DNA from 2 places in the Paenibacillus shunpengii genome. Region 1 is predicted to be linked to the other one. Evidence: predicted binding sites of a transcription regulator. Region 1 holds the regulator's gene; the other holds the start of a gene.

Region 1 (4,986 bases):
ATTGAAGTTGTTCGATGTCAAGAAGAGTTTCAATATTTTCATCTTCCTTCCTGTATTCTAGTAAAAAGAAAACCGCCGCTGCTCTGCAGCAGATGCGGTTACTTGGAAGATTATATCATTTGTTTTATTTCAGATAAATGCTTTATTTCTACGTCTGGAGTGAAGGCTTCCTCGTTCAGCTTGTTATTACGGTTAATCCAAACCGCTCTGATTCCAGACGCAAGAGCTCCCTTAATATCTGTAGTGAGCTTATCGCCAACCATCAGCGCTTCCTCCGGAGATACATCCAGCAATTCCAAAGCATGCTTGAAAATAGAAGGATCCGGCTTTCCTTTGCCAAATGTACCTGAGATCACAATATGGTCAAAGAAAGGAACCAGATCAGGAACCCCATCCAGCTTCTCTTGCTGAAGAGCAGGGCAACCATTGGTTAACAAGAGAAGCTTCACTTTCCCTTGCAGTTCAGCCAGCGTCTCTAACGTCTCATCATACATGTAAGGACGGTTTCGGCGTTCTTTACCGAAATGCTCGGCTAGCTCCGCTCCGAGTTCCGGCTGATTAATACCCAGAGCAAGAAGACCCTTGGTCCAAGCATCTCTACGGTAAGTAGGAGCAATTTCTTCAAGCTGCTTGAATTCAGCTCTGTCACTTCCATTAAAATTAGCCCACAATCCTTCAAAAGGGTTAATGCCAATCATTTTTGTAAAAGCAAACGTTTCATACGATTCATACAGCTTCCTTGCTTCATTGCGGACAGAAGTCTCCAGTTCATGAGGATCAACGCCTGTTTGCTTCGATGCAACTAGACATGTTTCATAAAAAGCTTCCTCTACACTCCGCTCATCCCATAAGAGTGTATCATCCAAATCGAATAGCACTGCTTTGATAGACATGCTTCTCTCTCCCCCGAAAGTATGGTATCGTATGTTAGGCTTCTTACTACACTCTCTTATCTTCGACAGGTATTTGATGATTCTGTGCGTATTGCACAAGTCGTGCTCCCATCGCTTCTACATCGTATAGATTAAGCAGTTTGCTGAACACCCAAGGACCGCCTTTACCGTTGCGCTCAACAATGACAGAACCTTTTTCCAACACAATTTTCTTAATATCCTCTGCACCCATGGAACGTTCTCTGCTTAGCTTAATCGTCTTAATCCGCTTCTTACCGACTTTGAGATACGGCCGGCGCATAAAGTACATCAGAGCAAGTCCAAGATAAAGCGCAAATACGACCCAATCAAATGCCCCTACTCCACCTGTAGTCAAGCCGCTAAGGGTCAGGAACATAAATGAAAGGACAACGAGTACAAATGGGAACAAAAAGGCTCTTCCTTTAAATACATCCTCTTGTTCAACACCAGATCCGATGGATGGCTGGCCTCTTTTTTTACGATCTTTATTAATTTTCTGCTGGTTTTTCTTCACTGATCTTTCAAATGAACTCGCCATGAGTATCCTCCTTCAATCTATAACAAAAGCATGTACCTATTTATTGAATCATTTTCCTTTTGAATAAGTGTCGCCGCTTACATCGTCCACAATTTCAATGGATTCCAGCTGCTGACGGAAGTTGCTGCGGATGTTGTTCAAATAGATCTCTCTAAGCTCAGCCCGTTCAGCCAATTCTGCATCATTAAGCCCGGATTCCTTCTGCTTGCGGGCAAGCTCATTAATCCGCGCAACTAGACTTTCAATATCCAACTTTCTTCCCCTCCAAAATGCATAGTCTCTTTAACTTTGACATGATTAGAAAAGGTTGTCAAGGTAAATACCTGTATAGTCAGCATTTGATGCAGAATAGAAAAAAAGACGCAGATTAAGCCGCGTCCTTAGCATGTTATAAATTATAAACGAATTATACATATCAATCAAAATAAGGGAGATTTAACAGCTGTCCTGTTTGTATATGAGAGCTGGATAAACCATTAATATGCTGAATTTGATTAACATAATCTCTTATATCCATACCTTCCGGCTTATGCTCTGTACCGATCGCCCATAAAGTATCGCCAGGCTCCACAACAATCTTCTCGTATGCTACCTCTTGACCCGCGTCTGCAAATACCGTCATGAAACCCGTTAAGCTCAGAAGAAGGATTGAAGCTATCAATATCAAACGGATTAGTCTCTGCTTGTTCTTCTTCATTATAATATGTATCGTCTCACCCAAATTATTATTAGTCGATTCATCTGTTCTAGAATGTATGCTGTGATAAGTGCTGTATTTAAGCATTATTCCAACCTCCAAACGTTTGTTCTCATTCCTTACAAAACTCACTATAACACGAACATGTGTTTTGGGCAATAGTTTTTGAGAACAATTGTTCTGTATTTTTTTAGAACTAATGTTTGTACGAACGGAGGTTCTATGCTATAATTTTCCCAAACGTTATTATGTGGAGTTGATACGGTATGTCGAAGGTATCCAGCAGGCAGTTAGCAATTCTGGAGTTTATACGCAATGAAGTCCGATTGAAAGGATATCCGCCGTCCGTAAGAGAGATTGGTGAAGCTGTTGGTCTGGCCTCCAGTTCAACCGTTCACGGACACCTGGATCGTCTGGAGAAGAAGGGGTTAATTCGTAGAGACCCTACTAAACCACGGGCTATTGAATTGCTTGGTCAAGATGATAGTGATGATAATGTTCTTCAATTTACGCAGACAGTTGCTCGTGTTCCTGTCGTTGGTAAAGTCACTGCTGGTATTCCAATCACAGCTACAGAGAATATTGAAGATTATTTCCCACTGCCGATGCAATATGTTGGCGAGGAGAAGGTATTCATGCTATCTGTTGTCGGGGACAGTATGATTGAGGCGGGAATTTCGAATGGTGACTATGTTATCGTCCGCCAGCAGCAAACAGCGAATAACGGAGACATCGTCGTCGCGATGACGGAAGATGATGAAGCTACCGTTAAGACGTTCTATAAAGAGAAGGACCATATTCGCTTGCAGCCAGAGAATCCTACATACGAACCTCTCCGGCTTACGAAAGTAACCATTTTGGGTAAGGTTATCGGCTTGTTCCGTGACTTCCTTCATTAATTTGCCATTCTTTTATTTCTAGTATAGTATGTACAAAGCCGAGATCTTCTTGAGAAGATCTCGGCTTATTTTGTAGTAAGATGTAAGTAGTTTCTGAAATACTAATATCCAGCATGCTCTCTACTCGCCTACTCGGGTGATTAAGCACTGCATTCAGTCGTTACGAGCAAGAATTTGAAGCCTACTAGTCATAATATTGTTTAAATTGTTTTCTCACCAAAAAAAGAAAAACCCTTGAGCGCTTAGAGCGCCAAGGGTTTCCGGTTTTAGTAAAGCGTCAAATATTGATCGCGTTCCCATTGATGTACTTGTGTTCTATACATGTCCCACTCGATTTCTTTCAGTTCATAGAAGTGAGCCAGGGCATGATCTCCAAGCGCCTCAGTGATAACTTCGCTGCGGATCAGCTCATGCAATGCTTCCTTCAGATCAGCTGGGAGTGAAGGAATACCTTCTTCAATACGCTCTTCTTCAGACATGATGTAAATGTTGCGGTCGATTGGAGCAGGTAGACTCAGCTCACGGTTAATTCCATCCAATCCGGCTTTGAGCATAACAGCCAGTGCCAGATAAGGGTTCGCAGCAGGGTCTGGATTACGTACTTCAACACGAGTACTCAGCCCGCGGGAAGCCGGAATACGGATCATCGGACTACGGTTACTTGCAGACCATGCTACATAGCAAGGTGCTTCATAACCAGGAACCAAACGTTTGTAAGAGTTCACTGTCGGATTCGTAATTGCTGCCATAGCACGTGCATGCTTGAGAATACCAGCCATGTAGTGGCGAGCTGTCTTGCTGAGTCCCAAAGTATCGGATTCATCATAGAATGTATTCACATTGTCTTTGAATAGAGATTGGTGGCAGTGCATACCCGAACCATTCATACCGAACAGCGGCTTAGGCATAAATGTCGCATGCAGTCCATGCTGACGAGCAATCGTTTTGACAACCAGCTTAAAGGTTTGGATCTGGTCAGCAGCCTTAATGGCATCGGCGTATTTAAAGTCAATCTCATGCTGCCCAGGAGCAACCTCATGGTGTGAAGCTTCAATTTCAAAGCCCATTTCCTCAAGTGTCAGCACGATTTCACGACGGCAGTTCTCTCCAAGATCGGTAGGAGCAAGGTCAAAATAACCACCTTGGTCATTCAGCTCTTCCGTTGGATTACCATTAGCATCCGTACGGAACAGGAAGAATTCAGGTTCTGGACCTACATTCATCGAAGTGTAGCCCATTTGCTCTGCTTCTGTCAGCACACGCTTCAGAATACCGCGTGGGTCCCCCGCAAACGGAGTTCCGTCCGGCATATACACATCACAAATAAGACGCGCAACACGATTCTCTGTTACCCACGGGAAAATAACCCATGTGTCCAGATCCGGGTACAAGTACATATCTGATTCTTCAATACGAACGTAGCCTTCAATGGAGGAGCCGTCGAACATCATCTTGTTGTCGAGTGCTTTCTCCAGCTGGCTTACGGGAATTTCAACGTTCTTAATTGTTCCGAGCAGATCGGTAAACTGCAAACGAATAAAACGTACATTTTCTTCTTTCGCTATGCGGAGAATGTCATCTTTTGTATAACTCACTATATCCTCTCCCTCTTCTTCTTAAAAGTATCAGCTACAACAAGTATTGCTATTGCAGATTGATGATATACCGCAGATAACGCCACTACAGAGCTGCAAGAAATGATGGGTCCCATTCATTGTCACAGGCAAAGGATAAGATGTCAAGAAAGCGATTACGAGCGCTTAAGCCTTCTTATCCTGTTATCCTTATACCCGTTCCCCTTCGTTAACTAACATCACTTCTTGTTAAAAAATCTTGACAGCTCGCCTTGAATCAGGGATACCTGACCCGGGCGTTTACCGCCAGACACCAGCTGCTGCTTGAGTAAACGGTGGAGCTGTGAATCGGACAGCTCTCTGC
Region 2 (4,986 bases), on a different contig from region 1:
AGGATAGCTGATCCATAGACTGTGACTGGCCTGGGTAAACGCAGCATAGATTAAGAAGCGTTCATCCAGCATTTTGCGTGTCACGTCTGGACCTAGCTGCATGCCATACTCCGTAAGCACGGATCTTTCTGAAGCCGTTAGAACTCCTTCCTCCTGCTGAATTTGCGGCATGACACCGTCTGTTGCGCCAAGGATAAATACATGACTGACTTTACCTGTCCGAGACCGATCCAGACTTCCGACAAGCACTTGATCCAGTGCAGGAGGAATCAGTCCCAGCTTCAGCTCGGCAAGTCCAGTCTCTATGACTCCTGCAAACAGCTCGGCATCCAAATGCTCGGTGCCCATCATTTCCACGACTTGATCCAGCAAATCCAGAACCGCGGTCCAAATCCCCCGATGCTCGCGAGCCTGCTCAGGACTTCCTTCCTCAAGCGCCTTGCTGCTCAGTGCATCCAGTTTACGAGCGATATCTGCATCCTCCAGCAGCTTGAATAGGGCGATACATTGCTCCTTGGCCGTCTTCGCTTTTTTGAATCTTTTCTCAAAGGTAAACAATGGGGATACAACCGTCTCACGACATTTCTCCATTAAGTACAGGAACCGGCTGCGATTAAGCTCAGAACCAGCTGGCCCATCTTCTTCGAGGGACAAACTCGGTACTCCCTTCCACGGCTTGCCGTCTGTCCATCTATAGCCGGAAATTCCGGATGCCAGGACGTAGTTCTCCAGCATATCCATATCGTATCGACTAACGGACCCATCGAGAGGCAGCAGCAGATCCGTCTTCACCGCCCGGAATACGTCCTCATACTTCCATCGTCTATTGATGACATCCAGAGCGGACCTGATCAACTCGGCAAGCGGATGATGCAGCTCATCTCTGCGCTCGTCTAGGAAATAGGGAACATCGTAATCCTTGAACAAGGGTGCAACGATATGCCCATAATCGCCGAGATTGCGGACAAGGACTGCCATATCCCGGTAACGAACTCCTTCTTCTCTTGCCAATCGTCTGATTTCTCGCAGGACGCCTTCGACCTCAGCTCTTCTGTTCTCTGCCGCATAAACACGAATTCCTTCATGACCTGCATCCTTCATGCGGACGCGGCGAGCCTCGAAGCCTGCTTCCAGATGCGCAAGCGCCGGAGCCGCATAACGAGGTGATTGTGAGGGAGGTATATGAGTAGTAGCAAATTCCACTTCTGTATCTTCAGCGATTCCTTTCAACTTGACATAGGACATGCCTGCAGAGTAGAACAGGTTCATTTCATTCGGCATATTCATCGCATCATAAGGCTTGTCCAGAGTCAGCGATATGGTTACGGAGTTTGCATTCAGCAGTAATTGTCTGATGACGGAGAGCTCCTGCGGAGTAAAGCTGCGGAAGCCGTCAATCCAAACATCAGCCTGCTTCACATAATCCGAGGACGGGATTCGCTCTGCCAATTTGTCCAGTGTATCTTCTTCATCCATGTATAGTCGGGATACTTCTTCCTCGAAGTCCCGGTATACGGTTAAAATATCATGAATCTTGTGATGCAGAATCGCACCTGCGCCAGGCACCTCCATCACTCGCTCAAGCTCTTCCTTCAAAGATTGTTCCTGAGTTCCGTATCGCTTCATTTCCGCATACAGGGAACTTAGTTGATGGGCAAATCCCATTTGTGTACCCGATGCAGAGAAGATTTTAAGCTCATCCTTGCGCTTTTGCATAATTTTGTAGAGCAGCATTTTCTTGCCTTCGGCCCGAATCGGAATAAGAGCCGAGCCTCCCGTTTCCTGCATTACTCTCAAGCTGAGCCTGCGAAAATCAAGCACTTGGGCCCGGACGGAGCCGTTCACGCCTTGAGAACGAATCATTTCGGATTCTGCCTGGAAGGAAGCCTGTTCCGGAACGATAAGAATTATAGGATTTCCTGCAGGGTTCTCACGCAGCTGAGCCGTAATTTGATTCATTATGGCCGTGCTTTTTCCACTGCCGGCTCGTCCAATCATCATATGAAGCGGCATTTATTGAATTCCTCCCTTTCTATTTCGAAACTACATCATCAGCATACTGACATGTATGTATTTGCAATCAACCTTTTTTTTGCACTCTATTACTAGTTAAAAAGCTTCACGATTATTCATCATTCAATTTAAATAAAATGCGAACGAAAAGAGACCAAAAACCTTATAAAGTCTACGCACAAGTATAACATATCTCACTCGACAGGAACATGCGTTTGGTAATTCCAGTAAGTCAAACCATGCTAAATTTCTTCCAATAGAAGAACGTGCATAAGTCCCTACAACCCTTCAATTCATCGTCGTTACATCACCTATGGTACAGTAAAAAAAGCATCCGAACACTCTTTCTTTAAAGAGAATACGGATGCTTTTTCTTAAATTAATTGATGTCGGATGGCGTTTTTGATCGAACCTCGAAGATGGCAAATTTCAAATAATGACCCTCTTCTACGCCCAAAATTTGTGGATGATCTTTACCTGCAGCGCGCCAATCTACAAGTCTTAATATTTTCCCTGCATCGGTTGCTGCATCCTGAATTGTCTCAAGGAACAAATCGGGACGCATATGGTAGGAGCAGCTTGCCGTTACAAGATAACCGCCTTCATTAACGAGCTTCATGCCATGCAGATTGATATCCTTGTAGCCGCGAACCGCGCCTTTGACGGCCCCTCTTGTCTTGGCAAAAGCAGGAGGATCGAGGATGACTACATCAAAGGTACGTCCACCTCCTGCCGTCATGGCAAGCGACGTATCTACCTTTTTGTCAGCTTTTGCCCTTGCAGCACGCTCCTCCAAACCTTTAACCTGATTTCTTAAATATTGAAAAGCATCATCAACTACAAATTCAACACGATCCTCAAAGCCATTCAGCTTCACGTTATCTCTGGCACTTTCAATCGCATGCTCCGAAATATCAAGACAGGTTACCCGCTTAGCTCCGAATTTGCAGGCATTCAGTGTAAAGCTGCCTGTATGCGAGAAGCATTCCAGCACATTTGCACCGTCCCAATAAGGAAAGGTTACGACTTTACCGCTCTTGTTGATTGGAGCGAGGGTCTTCACGCCATCTTGTTCTACCTCTTGAATTGTAATTCCACTTCTGCGGCCCCAGCCTGTCATCAACGGTTCAATGGCTGCGCGGTTCTCCCGTTGATCGAAGAAATAACCGGTCTTCTGTCCCTGCTCGATATCAACCTTTATCTTAAGACCGTTCTCCGTAACGGTTACATGTCTTGGACATTCTCCATAGAGCAGACCTTTGACCTGTTCAAGCCCCTCCAGCTCTCTTACACTGACATCGCTTCGCTCATAAATACCCTTGGGCTGGACAACCTCAACCAAAGCCTCGACGATTGCCTCACGGCGCAGATCCATACCTAGAGTCAGGATCTGAACGACAAGCACGTCACCGAATCGATCCACCACAAGCCCGGGAACATAATCTGCCTCTCCATAGATGAGACGATAAGCGTCACCGCCGGTAACAAAGCGGTCACGATGCTGCAGGGCTTGATCAAATTTACGGACAAAGAAGGCCTTGTCCATCGTCGTGACCGGTTCATAGGAAACGACCCGTACAGTAATTTGGGATGCCGGATTATAATATCCTGTCGCCAAGTAACGGCCTTGATGATTCTTCACCTCAACCAATTGTCCTGGCTCCGCATTTGCCTCTACCGACTCAATTTCATTTTTGTAAATCCAGGGATGCCCCTGCTCTACTCTTTTTTTACGGCTCTTTGTAAGAATAACCGATGCCAAAATGCTTACAACTCCTTTTATAATCAAGTAACCTGCACTCTCACAAGAAAGTCATGGTTGTCCTGCTACAAACATAAGATGGACTGTAGACAAGTCTCGTACAGAGAGAAGGTGCCTTGTAATATCATGCTGCATTCTATTGTGTTTCCTCTATTATATGGATTAACCATATTCTTTCTAGGCATGAAGCTGATGGAGGCTTCACTCTATAAGCTCAGCGGTCCGCTGCTATCAAGCTCTCTCGACCGGGCCACCGCAACGCCGTTAAAAGGCATGCTCTTCAGCACAGGAATAACCGCCCTGCTGCAGAGCAGCACAGCGGTCACCGTACTGACCATCGGCCTCGTAAATGCAAATTTGCTTGGATATGCTCGTACCCTCGGTATCATTCTGGGCAGCAATGTCGGGACTACGGTAACGACCGAGCTGCTCAGTCTGAAGATTGGCAAATACGCAGCACCCATGCTGCTCGTCTTCATCAGCTGCTGGATCATCTGTGTCATGCTCGGCGAATTAAAATCAGTCATGCACAGCCGGCATTCAAAGACCGTACATACGGCTGGATACATCAGTCTTGCAGGAGCTGGTTTCTCCATGGTTATGCTCGGTATTGTCATGATGCAGCGGATCGGGCCCGCTCTAGAACAAGGCGGGGTATTCCCATGGTTTGTCCAGCAGGCCAGTCACAGTGTATGGTGGGGGATGGCTGCTGGTGCATGCCTGACTGCGCTCGTGCACAGCAGTGCTGCGGTTATCGGAATGGCCATCGGCCTTGCTGCTGCCGGCACCCTGCCTCCCGAAGTCGGGATTGCGATTGTACTCGGCTCCAATGTCGGCACCTGTGTTACCGCTTGGATGGCCGCCATTGGAGGCAGCAAAGCCGGTCAATTCGTAGCATGGTCCCACATTACTCTGAATGTTGCAGGAGCTCTGCTGTTTGCCCCTCTTATTTCATTGCTCTACCAGGCAGCGGCCTTGTTCACGACTGAACCAGGCGCACAAATCGCACATGCGCAGACGATTTTCAATATTGTCTGTTCCTTACTGGCTCTCCCATTATGCTACCTTAAGATTTGGAAACGGCTGGAGCCTGATTCCCAGCGTTAAACCTGAATTCCGAGCTGCCTCAGAGCTCTTTGCAGTATTCGATCATTATTATCGTAGCCTTGATGCTGCTGTCTGCTCCATGCCTCAAGGGGAGCATACCATGC

Evidence for each region. The regulator LexA, encoded in region 1, represses DNA repair genes until DNA is damaged. The targets are predictions, from matches to a motif close to CGAACATATGTTCG.
Region 2: a site for LexA is predicted at 2,218-2,231, ahead of addB (helicase-exonuclease AddAB subunit AddB). Genes of this name have one in related genera too.

What each region holds. Positions count from the first base shown of each region.
Region 1 covers NZ_JBHUMJ010000002.1:2,920,740-2,925,725, forward strand. Annotated here, with positions in the region: gene ACFSVM_RS13590 (HAD family hydrolase) at 111-893, opposite strand; gene ACFSVM_RS13595 (hypothetical protein) at 940-1,452, opposite strand; gene ACFSVM_RS13600 (DUF896 domain-containing protein) at 1,501-1,704, opposite strand; gene ACFSVM_RS13605 (LysM peptidoglycan-binding domain-containing protein) at 1,868-2,236, opposite strand; gene lexA (transcriptional repressor LexA) at 2,416-3,048, shown strand; gene glnA (type I glutamate--ammonia ligase) at 3,315-4,643, opposite strand; gene ACFSVM_RS13620 (MerR family transcriptional regulator) at 4,862-4,986, opposite strand, start outside.
Region 2 covers NZ_JBHUMJ010000004.1:138,210-143,195, reverse strand. Annotated here, with positions in the region: gene addB (helicase-exonuclease AddAB subunit AddB) at 1-2,013, opposite strand, end outside; gene ACFSVM_RS16995 (class I SAM-dependent rRNA methyltransferase) at 2,393-3,775, opposite strand; gene ACFSVM_RS16990 (Na/Pi cotransporter family protein) at 3,902-4,882, shown strand; gene ACFSVM_RS16985 (NUDIX hydrolase) at 4,879-4,986, opposite strand, start outside.